DNA from 2 places in the Streptomyces sp. NPDC048600 genome. Region 2 is predicted to be linked to the other one. Evidence: predicted binding sites of a transcription regulator. Region 2 holds the regulator's gene; the other holds the start of a gene.
What was found. Region 2 encodes HspR, which represses chaperone genes until heat shock. Its sites were predicted from a motif close to TTGAGNNNNNNNNNCTCAA; they were not measured.
Positions count from the first base shown of each region.

Region 1 (9,112 bases), on a different contig from region 2:
CATCTGGAGGCCTCGCCGAAGGACTGGCTGGTGTGGGCGGCCGGCAACGGCATCCACCCCTGGATACTGGACCACCTCACCGACCGGCCCGACCATCTGTGGTCCAAGCCGCCCAAGACCGAGGAGCCGTTCTCCACCCCGCGCTCCTGGCACATGCTCTCCGACGCCCTGCACTCCTTCGGAGCGCACCTGGACGAGGAGACGCTGAAGGTCCTCGCGCACGGCACCCTCACCCCTCGGCACGCCACCGCCTTCTGCGGCTACGTCAAGATCGTGCGGAGCCGCTTCGGCATCGAGGCGATCCTCAAGGGGGACGCCCGCTGGCCCGGCCGGGTCGAGGACCGTGACCTGCTGTACTACCTCGCCGAGTCGTTCCGCGGCCGTCTGGTCAAGGACCTGCCCGACTCCAAGGAGCATCTGTCGGCGAACGGCCGCCAGACCGCCTACCGCGCCAAGTCCCTGCTGGTGCAGCTCGCCGAGATCTCCGTCGAGGTCGCCCAGAGCGTCATCGCGTCCGACGACGACGGCAACCCCGTCCTGCCCGCCTGGTTCCTCGTCGAGGCCGCCCGTGACATGCCCCGGCTGGTCGAGGCCCGGCGATGAGCCGTGCCGCGCGCAAGAAGCAGCAGGCCAAGCCGGACCCGGCCGCCGAGGCGTGCGCCGACGGGCTGCGGCTGGTGTGGGCCAACCCGGCGCTGGCCGCGCTGGAGGCCAAGACCTGCCGTGACCCGGAGTGCCAGGCCTCGCCCTGGCAGGGCCTCGCGCGCGTCGACTCCAACGGCGTCATCCATCTGCACCCCACCGCGCTCGCCGAACCCGCCGACTGGGCCTGGGCCATCGCCCACGCCCTGATCCACCTCGGCTTCGGGCACGTCCCCGCCGCGGTCGGCCCGCGCACCCCGCTGGACCCCTTCGAGCTGGCCGCGCGCTGTGCGGTCGCCGACCGCTTCCTGCTGACCTTCAAGGTCGGCAGCCCGCCCGAGAACCTGCCCACCGCCTACCCGGACGGCGACGAGGAGCGTATCGCCGCGCTGTGGCGCCGTGACGGCATGCCCGCCGTCTACCAGCGCGACGAGCGGGACCAGCTCCTGGTCTCCTGGGGTGCCTGGAGCGGTCAGCTGCCCGACTGGCAGCTCCGGTTCGCGCACGCCCTCACCCGCACGCTGTCCACCGCCATGGACCTGGCCGGCGGCCGCCGCGACTCCATGTTCGGCGGCCCCACCAGCCGGCAGCCCTGGGAGCGGGCCCTGAGCTGGTTCGTCTCCTCCTACCCGCTGCTCGGCGGCATCGCCTCCGGTATCGAGCTGGTCGCCGACGCCGAGTTCGCCCGTGCGCACGGCATCGCCGTCGCCGCCGTGGACGCTCTCGCCGGGGAGATCTACATCAACCCGCTGTGCCGCTACGACGACGAGGAATGGCGGTTCGTCCTCGGCCACGAGATGCTGCACGCCGCCCTGCGCCACCAGGACCGCTCCGGCACCCGCGACCCCCTGCTGTTCAACATCGCCTGCGACTACGTCGTCAACGGCTGGCTGCGGGAGATGCGCGTCGGCACCATGCCCGAGGGACTGCTGTACGACCCGGAGCTGGCCGGTCTGTCCGCCGAGGAGGTCTACGACCGCATCGCGGGCGACCTGCGCCGGGCCCGCAGGCTCGCCACCCTGCGCGGCAAGGGCGCCGGTGACATCCTCAGCGGCCCGCTGGGCGCGCCCGGCGACTACGTCGACCTCGACGAGTTCTACCGCCGGGGCCTCGCCCGCGGACTCGATCTGCACGAGCGGCAGGAGCGCGGTTTCCTGCCCGGCGGCCTGATCGAGGAGATCCGCGCCCTCAGCCATCCGCCGCTGCCCTGGGACGCGCAACTCGCCCGCTGGTTCGACGAGTTCGTGCCCCGCCCCGAGCCGCTGCGGTCCTACGCCCGCCCGTCCCGGCGCCAGGCGTCCACGCCCGGCATCCCGCGCGCGGGCCGGTACTTCCCGCCGGAGGAGGTCGCGCGCTGCACGTTCGGTGTCGTCCTGGACACCTCAGGGTCCATGGACCGGGTCCTGCTCGGCAAGGCGCTCGGCGCCATCGCCTCCTACGCCGAGGCCCGCGATGTGCCCGCCGCGCGGATGGTGTTCTGCGACGCCGCCCCGCACGACGCGGGCTACCTGCCGGTCACCGAGATCGCCGGACGCGTACAGGTGCGCGGCCGCGGCGGCACGGTCCTGCAGCCGGGGATCGACCTGCTGCACCGCGCCGACGACTTCCCGCCGGGCGCGCCGGTCCTGGTGATCACCGACGGCTGGTGCGACGTCCTGCGGGTGCGGCGCGAGCACGCCTATCTCGTTCCCCGGAACGCCCGGTTGCCGTTCACCGCGCGTGGGCCGGTGTTCCGGGTGCGTTGAGCCGGAATGTGATCGGATAGGGGCAGGGACCCCGGAAGCGGGACCGCATCCAGAGTTTGCGAAAGGAACAATCGTGGCAACCACGCGCTCCGCACACACCGTCTGGGAAGGCAACCTGCTCCAGGGCAACGGCGTCGTCACCTTCGACTCCTCCGGCATCGGCGAGCAGGCGGTGTCGTGGCCGTCGCGCGCCGAGCAGGCCAACGGCAAGACCAGCCCGGAGGAGCTCATCGCCGCGGCCCACTCCAGCTGCTTCTCCATGGCGCTGTCGCACGGCCTGGCCGGCGCCGGCACCCCGCCCACCAGGCTGGTCACCTCCGCCGACGTCACCTTCCAGCCCGGCGAGGGCATCACCGGCATCCACCTGACGGTGGAGGGCACGGTGGAGGGCCTGGACAACGACGCCTTCGTCGCCGCCGCCCAGGACGCCAAGGCCAACTGCCCGGTCAGCCAGGCCCTGAAGGCCGTGCCGATCACGCTGGACGCCAAGCTCGCCTGAGTCCGGACGACTCCCGTGCGGCCCGCCGGTCCGGCGGGCCGCACGCCGCTTCCACGAGAAGGGCTCGGCGATGGTCCAGGGCATCTCCGCTTCGACCACGGCGCTCGACTCCGCCTTACGCACGGCCACCCGCGTACGGCTGCTGTTCAGCCTGACCGGGCGGATCGACCCGGCCCTCGCCGTCGGCCGGCTCGTCGACCGGCTGGACTTCGGACGGTTCGGCCCGCACCTGCGCTCCGGGGACGCCGTACTGCCCGTGCCGGTGCTCGCCGAGTCCGTCGACCCGGCGGACCTGGGACTGCCGGGCGGTGACCACGGACTGCGCCTCGCCGGTGCCGGGATGGTCGTCGTCACGACCCCGCGCGGGGACGCCACCCTGATCCTGGACTGCGACTTCGCCGTCGACACCCCGACCGCCGCCCTCGCCCCCTGGCTCGCGGCCACCTGCTTCGAACGCGCGGCGTTCACCCTCGGCGGGCGGCCCCTGCTCGACGTGATCCAGGCCCGGCTGAACCTGCCCGAGCCGCTCGCCTTCGGCCAGAACGTCCACCAACTCGTCCAGCCCGGCGGCCAGTTGCTCACCGAGCTGCTCACCGCGGCGGGCTCCGGCCAGGACGCCCTCGCCGAGCCGCTGAACGAGCTGATCTACCGTGGCAAGCTGCCCGGCGCCCCGCGTCCCGACATCAGCGTGCCGCCCAACCTGTACATCCAGGGTGTGACCCTGGCCGCGCACGGCCGCGGGGTGTCCGTGCAGGCCGGCTGGGCACCGCACGTGGAGAACGCCCTCACCCTGGTCGCCGTCGGCATGCTGTCCGCGCTCGCCGTGCTCCAGCGCACCCGGCTGAAGTCGTTCGGGATGATGCGGCTCAACCAGCGGGCGACTCCCGGTTCACCCCGCGCGGCCCGCGAGCTGATCTCCGAACTGTCGGCGGGCGTCAACGAGCTCCAGCTGGACCTGGCGTTCGGCGTGGAGGCCTATGTCGACTCCCTGCTGATCCCTGAGATGCTCACCGAGGCCTTCCAGTCCTCCCTCGGCGAGTCCTTCGGCATCCGCGACAGCCTGGAGAACTCCGCTCGCATGATCGAGCGGCTCACCTCCGTCATCGCCGCCCGCTCGGCGAGCCATGACGCCGCCCTCGCCGACGAGAAGGAGCGCCGCGACGGCATCGTCTCCGGCCTGCTCGCCGTGGCCACGCTGATCGCCCTGCCGCCGACCCTGCTGCTGGCCTTCTTCGGCGCCAACGCCTCCGACGTCGACGACACCCGCTCCGTCCTCGACTTCGGTGTCTACGGGTGGGCGTACACCACGGCCTGGCTGCCCTTCGTGCTGCTGGTCGCCGTCGGGTGGCTGCGGCTGCGCCACCGGCCGGACCGGAACCCGGCCCCGGCCCCCTCGCCCGTCCCTCCGGGCACCCCGCCAGCCTCACCCCTGCCCGCGCCCCGTCCCCCGGCCGGGCCGTGACCGCCAGGGCCGCGACCGGCGCGATGCTCCCCTGACCACCCCTCGCGCCCCCGATGCCCCATTGACAAGAAAGCACTCAAGTTTTGTGCTGGAGGTGGCAGGCGATCGGGGACGCCCTGGCGGAAGGGGACGGCGATGGCACGTGCGGTCGGGATCGATCTCGGAACGACCAACTCGGTGGTGGCCGTACTGGAGGGCGGTGAGGCAACCGTCGTCGCGAACGCGGAGGGCGCGCGGACCACCCCCTCGGTGGTGGCCTTCGCCAAGAACGGCGAGGTGCTGGTCGGGGAGGTCGCCAAGCGGCAGGCGGTCACCAACGTCGAGCGCACCGCGCGCTCGGTCAAGCGGTACATGGGCGACACCCGGTGGCACTTCCCGGAGCAGGGCTCCGTGGACGGCACCCGCTACCGGGCCCAGGAGCTGTCGGCCCGGGTGCTCCAGAAGCTCAAGCGGGACGCCGAGGCCTATCTCGGCGAGGACGTCACCGACGCCGTGATCACCGTCCCCGCCTACTTCGACGACGCCCAGCGGCAGGCGACCAAGGAGGCCGGGGAGATCGCGGGCCTGAAGGTGCTGCGGATCATCAACGAACCCACCGCCGCCGCCCTCGCCTACGGCCTGGACCGCGGCGAGGAGCAGACCGTGCTGGTCTTCGACCTGGGCGGCGGCACCTTCGACGTGTCCCTGCTGGAGATCGGCGACGGCGTCATCGAGGTCAAGGCCACCAACGGCGACACCCGCCTCGGCGGCGACGACTGGGACCAGAGGATCGTCGAGTACCTGGTCAAACGCTTCCAGGGGCAGCACGGCGTCGACCTCGGCCGGGACAAGATGGCCGTGCAGCGACTGCGCGAGGCCGCCGAGCGCGCCAAGATCGAACTGTCCAGCTCCACCGAGACCAACATCAACCTGCCCTATGTCACCGCCTCCGCCGAAGGCCCCCTGCACCTGGAGGAGAAGCTCACCCGCGCCCAGTTCCAGGAGCTCACCGCCGATCTGCTCGACCGCTGCCGCAAGCCCTTCCACCAGGCGGTGAAGGACGCGAACCTCAAGCTCTCCGCGATCGACCACGTCATCCTGGTCGGCGGCTCCACCCGGATGCCCGCCGTCACCGACCTGGTGCGCGAGCTGACCGGCAAGGACCCGCACAAGGGCGTCAACCCCGACGAGGTCGTGGCCGTCGGCGCCGCCCTCCAGGCCGGTGTCATCCGCGGCGACGTCAAGGACGTGCTGCTGCTGGACGTCACCCCGCTGTCCCTGGGCATCGAGACCAAGGGCGGCATCATGACGAGGCTGATCGAGCGCAACACCACGATCCCGACCCGCCGTTCGGAGATCTTCACCACCGCCGAGGACAACCAGCCCTCCGTCGGCATCCAGGTCTACCAGGGCGAACGCGAGATCGCCGCGTACAACAAGAAGCTCGGCACCTTCGACCTCGCAGGGCTGCCGCCCGCGCCGCGGGGCGTGCCGCAGATCGAGGTCGCGTTCGACATCGACGCCAACGGGATCATGCACGTCTCGGCCAAGGACCTCGCCACCGGCCGCGAGCAGAAGATGACCGTGACCGGAGGCTCGGCGCTGCCCAAGGACGACATCGACCGCATGATGCGGGATGCGGAACAGTACGCCGAGGAGGACCGGGGCCGCCGTGAGGCCGCCGAGGCCCGCAACCAGGCCGAGCAGCTCGTCTACCAGACCGAGCGGTTCCTGCGCGACAGCGGCGACAAGGTCCCCGCCGACACCCGCGCCGAGGTGGAGGCCGCCGTCACAGGCCTCAAGACCCTGCTGGACCAGGGCGCCGACACCGCCCCCCTGCGCGCCGGCATCGAGAAGCTGGCCTCGGTCAGCCAGCGGATGGGCCAGGCCATGTACGCGAACGCCCGGGCCGGACAGCCGTCCGGCACCGAACAGCCCACCGAGCCCCCGCCGGACGAGGACGGCGTGGTCGACGCCGAGATCGTCGACGAGGACCGCGACCGGCGCGGGGGAGCGGCCTAGGACCCTGGCCAGGAGCCGACGGGCGGGGGAACGCGACGGGAGGGACTGCGACCCCGCGTGCCCGGCCCGGCTAGGACCCCGCGCGCTCCCAGCCCCGCCGCTCCGGCCGCGGCCCGAGCTGCTTCGGGTCGCGGCTGCGGTAGACGATGTACGGGCGGAACAGGTACTGCACGGGCGCGCTGAACATATGCACCAGCCGCGTGTACGGCACCATCGCGATCAGCACCATGCCGATCGCCGCGTGCACCTGGTACAGCACCGGCACGTCCGCCATCAGCGCGGTGTCCGGGCTCAGCGTGAACAGACTGCGCGCCCAAGGGCCGATGGACTCGCGGTAGTTGTAGCCGTCGCCGGAGGAATGGGAGAGCTTGGCGACCATGCCGAGCACGATCGCGCCCAGCAGGAACACGTACATGGCCTTGTCGTTGGCCGTCGTCGCGCGGAACACCGGGGCGTTGGTGCGGCGCCGGTAGATCAGCAGCACGATCCCGACGACCGTGAGCACCCCGGCCGCGGTGCCGCCGTACAGCGAGAACAGATGGTAGGTGTGCTCGCTGACGCCCACGTCGTCCGTCCAGGACATCGGGATGAACAGCCCGACGAGATGGCCCACCAGGACGAAGAGGATGCCGTAGTGGAAGGCCGGCGAGGCGATGCTCAGCAGCTTCGACTCGTAGACCTGCGAGGAGCGGGTCGTCCAGCCGTACTTGTCGTAGCGGTAGCGCCAGATCAGCCCGGCGACCAGCAGGGCGAACGCGAGATACGGCACGACGCCCCAGAGGAAGACGGTCATGGGCGCGCTCCAACGGGTGCGGGCGGCAGCGTGGCGCACACCGCGTCCAGGACGCGGGCGTACGGGGTGCCGAAGGCGGTCAGCCGGGAGCGGAGCTGCTCCAGGCCGCTGCGGTGCCCGGCCAGCAGGCCGGTGTCACCGGTGCGGGCGGTGAACTCCAGCACCGCGGGCAGGTAGTCGGGCAGTTCCTCGCCGGTGAACTCCAGTCCGTGGGCGCGGTAGACGTCCTTGAACCGCACCAGCGACATACCGCGCCGCCTGGTGTCCCCGTCCTGCCACCAGCTCAGATACAGGCTGTGCCGGTTCTTGAAGTCGAAGACGCGCACATAGTGCTCGGCCAGTTCACGGTCCGGGGTGACGGCCGCGTGGTCGGTGAACTCCCGTAGTTGCGGGGCGGCTTCGCGCAGCAGCGGCAGCCGCGCCCGGAAGTCGTCGTCCGGGTAGGTCAGACACAGCGCGGCCGCCTGGTACAGCACGGCGTCGGAGGGCATCAGGCCTCCTCGGAGTCGTCGGAGGTCTGCCGCCTGCGCAAGCCGTGGAAGTTCTCCACCGACACCAGCGGCAGCCGTCTGCGGCCGGAGTCCTGGCCGAACGGACCGTCGCCGCCCATGCCCGGCCCGCCCTCGTAGTCCAGGCTGCACCCCTCCGGCAGCGCCGACTCCTCCAGCCGGCGCGCGTCGCCCACGGCCGCGGTCGGAATGACGTACCGCTGCTCGTACTTGGCGATCGCCAGCAGCCGGTACATCTCCTCGATCTCGTCCGGCGTCATGCCGACCGCCGCGGCGACCGACGGGTCGGGCTCCTCGCCCAGGTTCACCGCCCGCATATGGGCGCGCATCGCGGCGAGCTTCTCCAGCGAGGCGCGCACGGGCCCCACGTCGCCGGCCGTGAACACCTCCGCCAGGTACTCCAGCGGAATCCGCAGGGTGTCGATGGCGCCGAAGAGATTGCCCGCGTCCTCCCCGTCGTGCCCGCTCTCGCTGAGCGCGTCCACCACCGGCGACAGCGGAGGGATGTACCAGACCATCGGCAGGGTCCGGTACTCCGGGTGCAGCGGCAGCGCCACCCGGTAGTTGCTGATCAGCGTGTGCACAGGCGAGCGGCGGGCCGCCTCGATCCAGTCGTGGGGGATGCCGGCCTCCTCGGCCGCCCGCCGCACCACCGGGTCCTCGGGGTCGAGGAACACGTCCAGCTGGGCCTCGTACAGGTCCTTCTCGTCCGGTGTGGCGGCGGCCGCCGTGACCCGGTCGGCGTCGTACAGGACGACCCCGATGTAGCGCAGCCGGCCCACACAGGTCTCGGAGCACACCGTCGGCTGGCCCACCTCGATGCGCGGGTAGCACATCGTGCACTTCTCGGCCTTGCCGGTGGAGTGGTTGAAGTAGACCTTCTTGTACGGGCATCCGGTCACGCACATCCGCCAGCCCCGGCACTGGTCCTGGTCGACCAGCACGATCCCGTCCTCGCTGCGCTTGTACATCGCGCCGGACGGACAGGAGGCGACGCACGAGGGGTTGAGACAGTGCTCGCAGATGCGCGGCAGATAGAACATGAAGGCCTGTTCGTACTCGAACCGCACCTTGTCCGAGGCCTGTTGCCGGGTCCGCTCCACCATCGGGTCGAGGTCGCCGTAGGCGGGGGCGCCGCCCAGGCTGTCGTCCCAGTTGGAGGACCACTCGATCTTCATCGGCTTGCCGTCGAGCTGGGAGACGGGGCGGGCGACCGGGTAGTCCCCGCCGAGCGGGGCGTCGGTGAGGTTGCGGTACTCGTACGTCCAGGGCTCGTAGTAGTCCTTGATCTCCGGCAGCTTGGGGTTGGAGAAGATCCCGGCGAGCTTCTTGAACCGGCCGCCCGCCTTCAGCCGCAGCGCGCCGCGCCGGTTCAGCTCCCAGCCGCCGCGCCAGGTGTCCTGGTCCTCGTAGCGGCGGGGATAGCCCTGGCCGGGCCGTGTCTCGACGTTGTTGAACCAG
Region 1 covers NZ_JBVJGZ010000025.1:18,873-27,984, reverse strand. Annotated here, with positions in the region: gene ACZ6SQ_RS28605 (ATP-binding protein) at 1-603, shown strand, start outside; gene ACZ6SQ_RS28600 (vWA domain-containing protein) at 600-2,387, shown strand; gene ACZ6SQ_RS28595 (OsmC family protein) at 2,461-2,886, shown strand; gene ACZ6SQ_RS28590 (hypothetical protein) at 2,957-4,348, shown strand; gene dnaK (molecular chaperone DnaK) at 4,484-6,349, shown strand; gene narI (respiratory nitrate reductase subunit gamma) at 6,420-7,142, opposite strand; gene narJ (nitrate reductase molybdenum cofactor assembly chaperone) at 7,139-7,633, opposite strand; gene narH (nitrate reductase subunit beta) at 7,633-9,112, opposite strand, start outside.
Region 1: dnaK (molecular chaperone DnaK) is a predicted target of HspR. The motif match lies at 4,410-4,428, and genes of this name have one in related genera.

Region 2 (9,112 bases):
GAGGCCGCCGAGAAGGCCAAGATCGAGCTGTCCTCCTCCACGGAGACCTCGATCAACCTGCCCTACATCACCGCCTCCGCCGAGGGTCCCCTGCACCTCGACGAGAAGCTCACCCGCGCCCAGTTCCAGCAGCTGACCGCGGACCTGCTGGAGCGCTGCAAGACGCCGTTCCACAACGTCATCAAGGACGCCGGCATCTCCCTCAGCGAGATCGACCACGTCGTCCTCGTCGGCGGCTCCACCCGCATGCCCGCCGTCGCCGAGCTCGTCAAGGAGCTGACCGGCGGCAAGGACGCCAACAAGGGCGTGAACCCGGACGAGGTCGTCGCCATCGGCGCCTCGCTCCAGGCCGGTGTCCTCAAGGGTGAGGTCAAGGACGTCCTGCTCCTCGACGTGACCCCGCTGTCCCTCGGTATCGAGACCAAGGGCGGCATCATGACCAAGCTCATCGAGCGCAACACCACGATCCCGACCAAGCGGTCCGAGATCTTCACGACGGCCGAGGACAACCAGCCGTCCGTGCAGATCCAGGTCTACCAGGGCGAGCGCGAGATCGCGGCGTACAACAAGAAGCTCGGGATGTTCGAGCTGACCGGTCTGCCGCCGGCCCCGCGCGGTGTCCCGCAGATCGAGGTCTCCTTCGACATCGACGCCAACGGCATCATGCACGTGACCGCGAAGGACCTGGGCACGGGCAAGGAGCAGAAGATGACCGTCACCGGCGGCTCCTCGCTGCCGAAGGACGAGGTCGACCGGATGCGCCAGGAGGCCGAGCAGTACGCGGACGAGGACCACCGCCGTCGCGAGGCCGCCGAGACCCGCAACCAGGGCGAGCAGCTCGTCTACCAGACGGAGAAGTTCCTCAAGGACAACGAGGACAAGGTCCCCGGCGAGGTCAAGACCGAGGTCGAGGCCGCCGTCGAGGAGCTGAAGACCGCGCTCAAGGGCGAGGACACCGCCGAGATCCGCACGGCCACCGAGAAGGTCGCCGCGGTCTCCCAGAAGGTCGGCCAGGCGATGTACGCCGACGCCCAGGCCGCGCAGGCCGCCGGTGGCGCCGGTGCCGAGACCCCGAAGGCCGACGACGACGTCGTCGACGCCGAGATCGTCGACGAGGACCGCAAGGACGGTGCCGCGTGACGGAGGAGACCCCGGGCTTCGAGGAGAAGCCCGACGTCCCCTCCGGCGCCACCTCCGACGACGCCGAGCCGAAGGCCGACTCCCCCGCGAACGCGGAGGGGGCGGCCCCGGCCGGGGACTCAAGCACCGACGCGGGTCTGGTGGCCCAGCTGGACCAGGTCCGCACCGCGCTCAACGAGCGCACGGGCGACCTCCAGCGCCTCCAGGCCGAGTACCAGAACTACCGCCGCCGGGTCGAGCGTGACCGGATCACGGTCAAGGAGATCGCGATCGCGAACCTCCTGACCGAGCTCCTGCCCGTGCTCGACGACATCGGGCGCGCGCGGGACCACGGCGAGTTCGTCGGCGGCTTCAAGTCCGTCGGTGAGTCGCTGGAGACCGTCGCCGCCAAGATGGGCCTCCAGCAGTTCGGCAAGGAGGGCGAGCCCTTCGACCCGACGATCCACGAGGCCCTGATGCACTCCTACGCCCCGGACATCACCGAGACGACCTGCATCGCGATCCTCCAGCCGGGGTATCGCATCGGCGAGCGCACCATCCGCCCCGCGCGGGTGGCCGTCGCCGAGCCGCAGCCGGGCGCGCAGGGCGTCAAGTCCGAGGCCGACGAGAGCGCGGCGGGCGACGACAAGGACAACGGCCCTGAGGAGGGCTGACGTAGAGACCGGACGGAAGGAGGGACGTCGAGGATGAGCACCAAGGACTTCATCGAGAAGGACTACTACAAGGTTCTCGGCGTCCCCAAGGACGCCACCGAGGCCGAGATCAAGAAGGCGTACCGGAAGCTCGCCCGCGAGTTCCACCCGGACGCCAACAAGGGCAACGCCAAGGCCGAGGAGCGCTTCAAGGAGATCTCCGAGGCGAACGACGTCCTCGGCGACCCCAAGAAGCGCAAGGAGTACGACGAGGCCCGCGCGCTGTTCGGCAACGGCGGATTCCGCCCGGGGCCGGGCGCGGGCGGCGGCTCGTTCAACTTCGACCTCGGCGACCTCTTCGGAGGCGGCGGCGGTGCGCAGCAGGGCGGCTTCGGCGGAGGCTTCGGCGATGTGCTCGGGGGCCTGTTCAACCGGGGCGGTGCCCCCGGCACCGGCACCCGGACGCAGCCCAAGCGCGGCCAGGACATCGAGTCCGAGGTCACGCTGAGCTTCACCGAGGCCATCGAGGGCGCGACCGTCCCGCTGCGGATGTCCTCCCAGGCCCCGTGCAAGGCCTGCTCCGGCACCGGCGACAAGAACGGCACGCCCAGGGTGTGCCCGACCTGCGTCGGCACCGGGCAGGTCGCCCGTGGCTCCGGCGGCGGCTTCTCGCTCACCGACCCCTGCCCGGACTGCAAGGGCCGCGGCCTGATCGCGGAGAACCCCTGCGACGTCTGCAAGGGCAGCGGCCGGGCCAAGTCCTCGCGCACCATGCAGGTCCGCATTCCCGCCGGGGTCTCCGACGGGCAGCGGATCAGGCTGCGAGGCAAGGGCGCGCCCGGTGAGCGCGGCGGTCCGGCCGGTGACCTCTATGTCGTCGTGCACGTGGGCGAGCACCCGGTGTTCGGCCGCAGGGAAGACAACCTGACCGTGACCGTGCCGGTGACCTTCGCGGAGGCCGCGCTCGGCGGTGAGGTGCGGGTGCCCACGCTGGGCGGCCCGGCCGTCACCCTGAAGCTGCCCGCCGGTACGCCCAACGGCCGCACGATGCGCGCCCGCGGCAAGGGCGCGGTCCGCAAGGACGGCACCCGCGGGGATCTGCTGATCACCGTCGAGGTGAGTGTCCCGGCGGAGCTGTCGGGGAAGGCTCGTGACGCACTGGAGGCGTATCGCGAGGCGACCGCGGACGAGGACCCGCGGGCGGACCTGTTCGAGGCCGCGAAGGGAGCATGAGCCAGATGGACGGCCGTCGACGCAACCCCTATGAACTGACCGAGGAGACCCCGGTCTACGTCATCTCGGTGGCGGCCCAGCTCTCCGGCCTGCACCCGCAGACACTGCGCCAGTACGACCGCCTCGGCCTGGTCTCGCCCGACCGCACGGCCGGGCGCGGCCGTCGCTACTCGGCCCGTGACATCGAACTGCTCCGTCAGGTGCAGCAGCTGTCGCAGGACGAGGGCATCAACCTGGCCGGCATCAAGCGCATCATCGAACTGGAGAACCAGGTCGCGGCCCTGCAGTCCCGGGTCGCGGAGATGGAGGCGGCGCTCGACGGGGCCGCCGCGGCCATGCGCCAGCGCGAGGCCGCGGTGCACGCCTCGTACCGGCGCGATCTGGTGCCGTACCAGGAGGTGCAGCAGACCAGCGCGCTGGTGGTGTGGCGGCCGAAGCGCCAGCAGCCGGGGGACTGATCCGAAGGCTGTGCACGGCAGGGGCCCGGAGGTTCTTTTCGAACCTCCGGGCCCTGCCGTGTGTGCCCCGCTCCGGTCGCCGCCGCGGTGATCGTCGTGTGTGGCGGAAAACTGAAGACCGTTTGTGATCATGACGCGCGTAGAAAGCGATCGCTTGTGCAGGGATTTCGCTGTGTCTTCACATACTGAACGGAAGGTGATGTTGCCATCTCGTTAAGTGATAACTCTTGACGCTGAGTGTGGCGACGCGTTGTCTTTTCAGTCACCTGGGCGTGGTGTCGCGCCCATGTCCGTAACACACCGAAGTGAGCCCCTGAATGCGTCGTATCGCCATGACCGCGGTCGCGTCCGCGCTGACCCTCTCGCTCGCCGGCTGCGGCGTTCTCGACGCGACCGGGGGCGGCGACGAGGCGAGCCCCACCAGGGGCAACGACATCAAGGTGGGCCTGCTGCTGCCGGAGAAGGTCAACTCCCGGTACGAGAAGTTCGACTATCCGATCATCAAGGCCAAGGTCGCTGCGCTCACCAACGACAAGGGCGACGTGGTCTACGCGAACGCCGAGCAGAACGCGGACAAGCAGGAGAGCCAGCTCGAGAAGATGATCGCCGACAGTGTCGACGTCATCCTGCTCGACGCCGTCGACTCGCACGCGATAGCGGGCGCCGTGCAGCGCGCCAAGGACGCCGGCATCCCGGTCATCGCCTACGACCGTCTGGCCGAGGGCCCGATCGACGCGTACATCTCCTTCGACAACGAGCTCGTCGGCGAGGTGCAGGGGCGCACCCTGCTGGACGCGATGGGGCCGCGGGTCGACTCCTCGGACAAGATCGTCATGATGAACGGCTCGCCCACCGACCCGAACGCCAAGCAGTTCAAGAACGGCGCCACGTCGGAGCTGAGCGGCAAGGTGACGATCGCCAGGTCCTACGACACCAAGGACTGGGACCCGAAGAACGCCCAGGCCAACATGACCGAGGCGATCAACGCGGTCGGCGCGGGCAACATCGCCGCCGTCTACTCGGCGAACGACGCCATGGCCGGCGGCATCATCAAGGCGCTGGAGGCCGCGGGCGTCACCGAGCTGCCGCCCATCACCGGGCAGGACGCCGAGCTGGACGCCGTGCAGCGCATCGTCTCCGGCGAGCAGTTCATGAGCGTGTACAAGTCCTACCCGGCCGAGGCCGAGGCCGCCGCGGAGATGGCGGTCGCGCGGGTCCAGGGGCGTGACATCCAGTTCGACGCGCTCACCCGTGACAAGGTCGTCAGCCCGACCCAGGAGAAGGTCCCGGCCCAGCTGGTCGGCGTGGTCGCGCTCACCCGCGAGAACATCGCGGAGACGGTGATCGCCGACGGCATCTACAAGATCTCCGACATCTGCACGGCCGAGTACAAGGACGACTGCGAGGCGATCGGCCTCACGTAGCCCCTCCGGGGGTGGGGCGCGGGTTCCCTCCCGGCGGGCCGTGCGCGAGACGCCCCTGCGGGCCGCGTGCCCCTGGGGACGGTGGGTGGCTTGTCTGCGATGTGTCTGCGGGCCGCATGTGGCCGATCGCGCAGTTCCCCGCGCCCCCAGAAAGGGCGGTGCCGGCATCGCCCTCAAGGGGCGCGAGGAACGGCGCGAGCAACCACAGACCACCCGCACAGGCAGGGTCTTTAGGGGCGCGGGGAACTGCGCGAGCAACCACGAATCACCCGGAACCCAGGCCAGCCAGGCAGGGTCTTTGGGGGCGCGGGGAACGGCGCGAGCAACCACGGATGACCCGCACCTGGAATCGCGCGTCGTCCAGGCAGGTCCTCAGGGGGCGCGGGGAACTGCGCGAGCAGCCACGGATGACCCGCACCTGGAATCGCGCGTCGTCCAGGCAGGTCCTCAGGGGGCGCGGGGAACTGCGCGAGTGGCCACGGGTCACCCGGACTCGGGATCGTGCGCCGGCCAGGCAGAGGTCTTAGGGGCGCGGGGAACTGCGCGAAAAGCCACGGATGACCCACACTCGGGATCGGGCGCCGGCCAGGCAGGTCCTCAGAGGGCGCGGGGAACTGCGCGAGTCGGTCGTGGACCTCCCGTACCAGAACCACACCCCGGTGGCAGCCCTGCGTGCAGCTTGTTGCGTGTGGGGGTTCATGGGGGTGGGACGAAGCACGGCGAAGGGGTGGTTTCCGGTGGTCACCCCAGGGGGAGCCGTGTTGCGGGAGCCAGCCCGCGCCGCGCATAGTTGCGCTGCGAGACGCGGGAGTCGGGGGTGGGACAGGCGATGGCCGGGCACGGGACGGAGGAGCACCCGCACGGTGCCGACCGGCTGTGCGCCGCCGCGGACCGCGTCTACTCCCGCGCCGTGCGCCGCGGCAGAGTCCCCCGCTCCGACGCCGACGACGTCACCTGCCTCCTCGACCTCGCCCTGCTGCACCCCGACCCCGACGACATGGACTGGCTGGTGCCGACCGCGCCCCAGGAGGTCATGACACGGCTCCTGCGCGGCGTCCACGACGAGGTCAGCGCCAGCCAGCGCCGCGTGGGCGAAGCGGTCGCCGCCGTCGAGCGCTACGCCGGGCTCGGCATGGGCGAACCGCGGCCTGCCGTAGGCGAGGGCACCGCGATCCGCGTACTGGACGGCCCGGCCCGCATCCAGGCGGCCCTGGACGAGGCCACCGACGCCTGCACCGCGGAGGTGCTCACCGTGCAGCCCGGCGGCATCCGGCGCGAGCACGAACTGACCGAGGGCCTGCACCGGGCCCTGGCCCTGCGCGCCCGGGGCGTGCGCATGCGCGACCTGTACAACCACGTCGCCCGGCACGGCCAGGGCCTGCTGCACTACCTGGAACTGATGGGCGACGCCGTGGAGGCCCGCACCCTGGACGAGGTCGTCGACCGCCTCATCCTCTTCGACCGCACGGTCGCCTTCATCCCCGCCAACCCCGAGCGCACGGTGGCCCTGGAACTGCGTCACCCGGGCCTGGTCGCCTACCTGGTGACGGTCTTCGAGCGGCTGTGGCGCACGGCCGTGCCGCTCACCGAGGCGATCCCGGAGCCCGGCATCGAGGGCTCTCGCACCGTGAGCAGTCCATCGCCGCCCTGCTCGCCGAGGGCCACCAGGACGCGGTCATCGCCGAGCGCCTCGGCATCAGCGTGCGCACCTGCCGCGCCCACATCGCCCGTCTGTCGGAGACCCTGGGCGCGGCCAGCCGGGCCCAGCTGGGCGTCCGTATCGCCCGGGCCGGGCTCGACGGACCGGCCCCCGACCCCTCCCCGGCCGGAGTCACGCTTCCCGATCCAGGATCGCCGAGCGTGCGATGAGATAGCCGAGCTGCGCCCGGCTGTCACTGCCGAGGGTGGCGGCGAGCTTCGCGATGTGGACGCGCGCGGTACGGATGTTCATGCCGAGCCGGTCGGCGATGACGGCGTCGGTGTGCCCCTCCACGAGCAGCGCGGCGATCGCGCGCTGGCGCGGGGTGATCCCGTCCAGGGTGGGCTGCTGGACGGCCTGCGGGTACATCGGGGTGGCCAGGCGCCACAGCCGGTCGAAGGCGGTCGCCAGATAGTCCACCAGCGCCGGGACGCGCACCTCGAGGGCCAGACTGCCGTCCTTGTCGCCGGGCATGAAGGCCACCGCGCGGTCGACGATGATCAGCCGGTCCGTGATCTCGTCCAGCGTGCGGGCCTCGGCCTCGCCGCGCAGCTGCTCGTAGCGGGCGGCGACGAGCGGCATGTGCCGCTGGGTGTGCTGGTAGAGCGTGCGGATGCGCAGCCCGCGGTCCAGCAGCGCCTGGTCCCGCTCCAGCGCCACGGCCTGCGCCCGCTCGCCCCGGGTGCTGCTGTAGTTGCTGTTCGGCTGCACGCACAGCACCTCGCCGGCCGCCTCGGTCATCGCCTCGGTGATCGCCCGGTTGATCCGCTCGGTCCCGCTGAGCACGGTGATCGCGGGCAGTTCCTCCGGCACGGTCGCCCGCCCGTCCAGCCGCATGAGGGGCTCGAACATCTCGGCCAGCCGTGCCTCCCGCCGGCGCTGCTCCGCCACGGCCTCGGCGGAGGTGTGCAGCAGCCGGTGCAGGGCGAGGGCCGGCGCGACCGGTTCCAGCCGGTCGGGGTCCGTGACGTCCGGCTGGAGCAGCCCGTGGTCGACGAGACAGGGCGCGGGCCGCGCCTCCGCGGTGTGCAGATGCCCGTCGCGCAGGGCCCGCTCGTACAACCGGGTCCCGGCGGGGCACAGTTCGTCCACCCCGTGGTGGGGATGTGGGGTCACGCGTGTGCTCCCTCCTGGTCGAGGATGCCGGATCCGGCGATGAGGTAACCGAGTTGCGCCCGGCTGTCGCTGCCGAGGGTGGCGGCGAGCTTGGCGATGTGGATGCGGGCGGTGCGGACGTTCATGCCGAGCCGGTTCGCGACGACGGCGTCGGTGTGCCCTTCCACCAGCAGGGCGGCGATGGCCCGCTGACGGGGCGTGATGCCGTTCAGGGTGGGCTGCCGGACGGCCTCGGGGTACATGGGGGTGGCCAGCCGCCACAGTCGCTCGAAGGTGGTCGCCAGGTATCCGACGACGGCGGGGGCGCGGACCTCCAGGGCCTGGGTGCGGTCGCTGCTGGCGGGGAGGAAGGCGACGGCGCGGTCGACGATGATCAGGCGTTCGGTGATCTCGTCCAGGGTGCGGGCCTCGGTGTCGCCGCGCAGTTGCTCGTAGCGGGCGACGATGGGCGGTATGTGGCGCTGCGTGTGCTGGTAGAGCGTGCGGATGCGGGCTCCGCGGTCCAGGCAGGCCTGGTCACGTTCGAGGGCGATGCGCCGGTGCTGGGGGGACATGTGGGGCGCGTGCGGCTGGACGCACAGCATCTCCCGGGTCGCCCCGGCCATCGCCCGGGTGATGGCCTGGTTGATCCGGGTCATGCCGCTGAGCAGGGTGACCCCGGACGGGGAGGTGCCGCCGTGGCCGCCGGTCCGCAGCAGTGGTGCGAAGGTCTCGGCCAGCCGCGCCTCGCGCCGGCGCAGCCCGGCGATTGCTCGCGCGGACGTTTGCAGCGCGCGGTGCAGGGCGAGGGCCGGGGGAACGGGTTCCAGCCGCCCGGGGTCGGTGACGCCGGGCCGCAGCAGGCCCTGGTCGAGCAGACAGGGCGCGGCCGCGGCGTCCGGGCCGGTCACCGCGCCGTCCCGCAGGGCGCGGGCGTAGAGCTCCCGGCCGGGCTCACACAGTTCGTCCGCGCGGTGTGGGTGACCCTCGACGGGCATTCAGTGATCCCGTTCCAGGATTCCCGACTGCGCTATGAGAAAGCCGAGTTGGGCGCGGCTTCCGCTGCCGAGTGCGGTGGCCAGCTTGGCGATGTGCGCGCGGCAGGTGCGGACGTTCATGCCGAGACGGCGGGCGATGGCCTCGTCGACATGGCCCTCCACCAGGAGTTTGGCGATGGAGTACTGGATGTCGGTGATGCCGTCGGGGTCGGTCTCGTAGGGGGTGCCGACCTTGAGCGGGACCGCCCGGGTCCACATGAACTCGAAGACCTTGATCAGATAGCGGACCAGTCCGGGGTGGCGCAGCTCCAGGGCGACCTGGCGGTCCTCCCGGATGGGGATGAAGGCCACGGTCTCGTCGCAGATGATGAGCCGCTCCACCAGTTCGTCGATGGTGCGGACCTCGACCTTGCCGTCGGCGATCTGCTCGACG
Region 2 covers NZ_JBVJGZ010000060.1:2,963-12,074, forward strand. Annotated here, with positions in the region: gene dnaK (molecular chaperone DnaK) at 1-1,140, shown strand, start outside; gene grpE (nucleotide exchange factor GrpE) at 1,137-1,793, shown strand; gene dnaJ (molecular chaperone DnaJ) at 1,827-3,005, shown strand; gene ACZ6SQ_RS38005 (heat shock protein transcriptional repressor HspR) at 3,011-3,463, shown strand; gene ACZ6SQ_RS38010 (sugar ABC transporter substrate-binding protein) at 3,781-4,887, shown strand; partial or broken gene ACZ6SQ_RS38015 (helix-turn-helix transcriptional regulator) at 5,717-6,756, shown strand; gene ACZ6SQ_RS38020 (helix-turn-helix transcriptional regulator) at 6,719-7,702, opposite strand; gene ACZ6SQ_RS38025 (helix-turn-helix transcriptional regulator) at 7,699-8,679, opposite strand; gene ACZ6SQ_RS38030 (helix-turn-helix transcriptional regulator) at 8,680-9,112, opposite strand, start outside.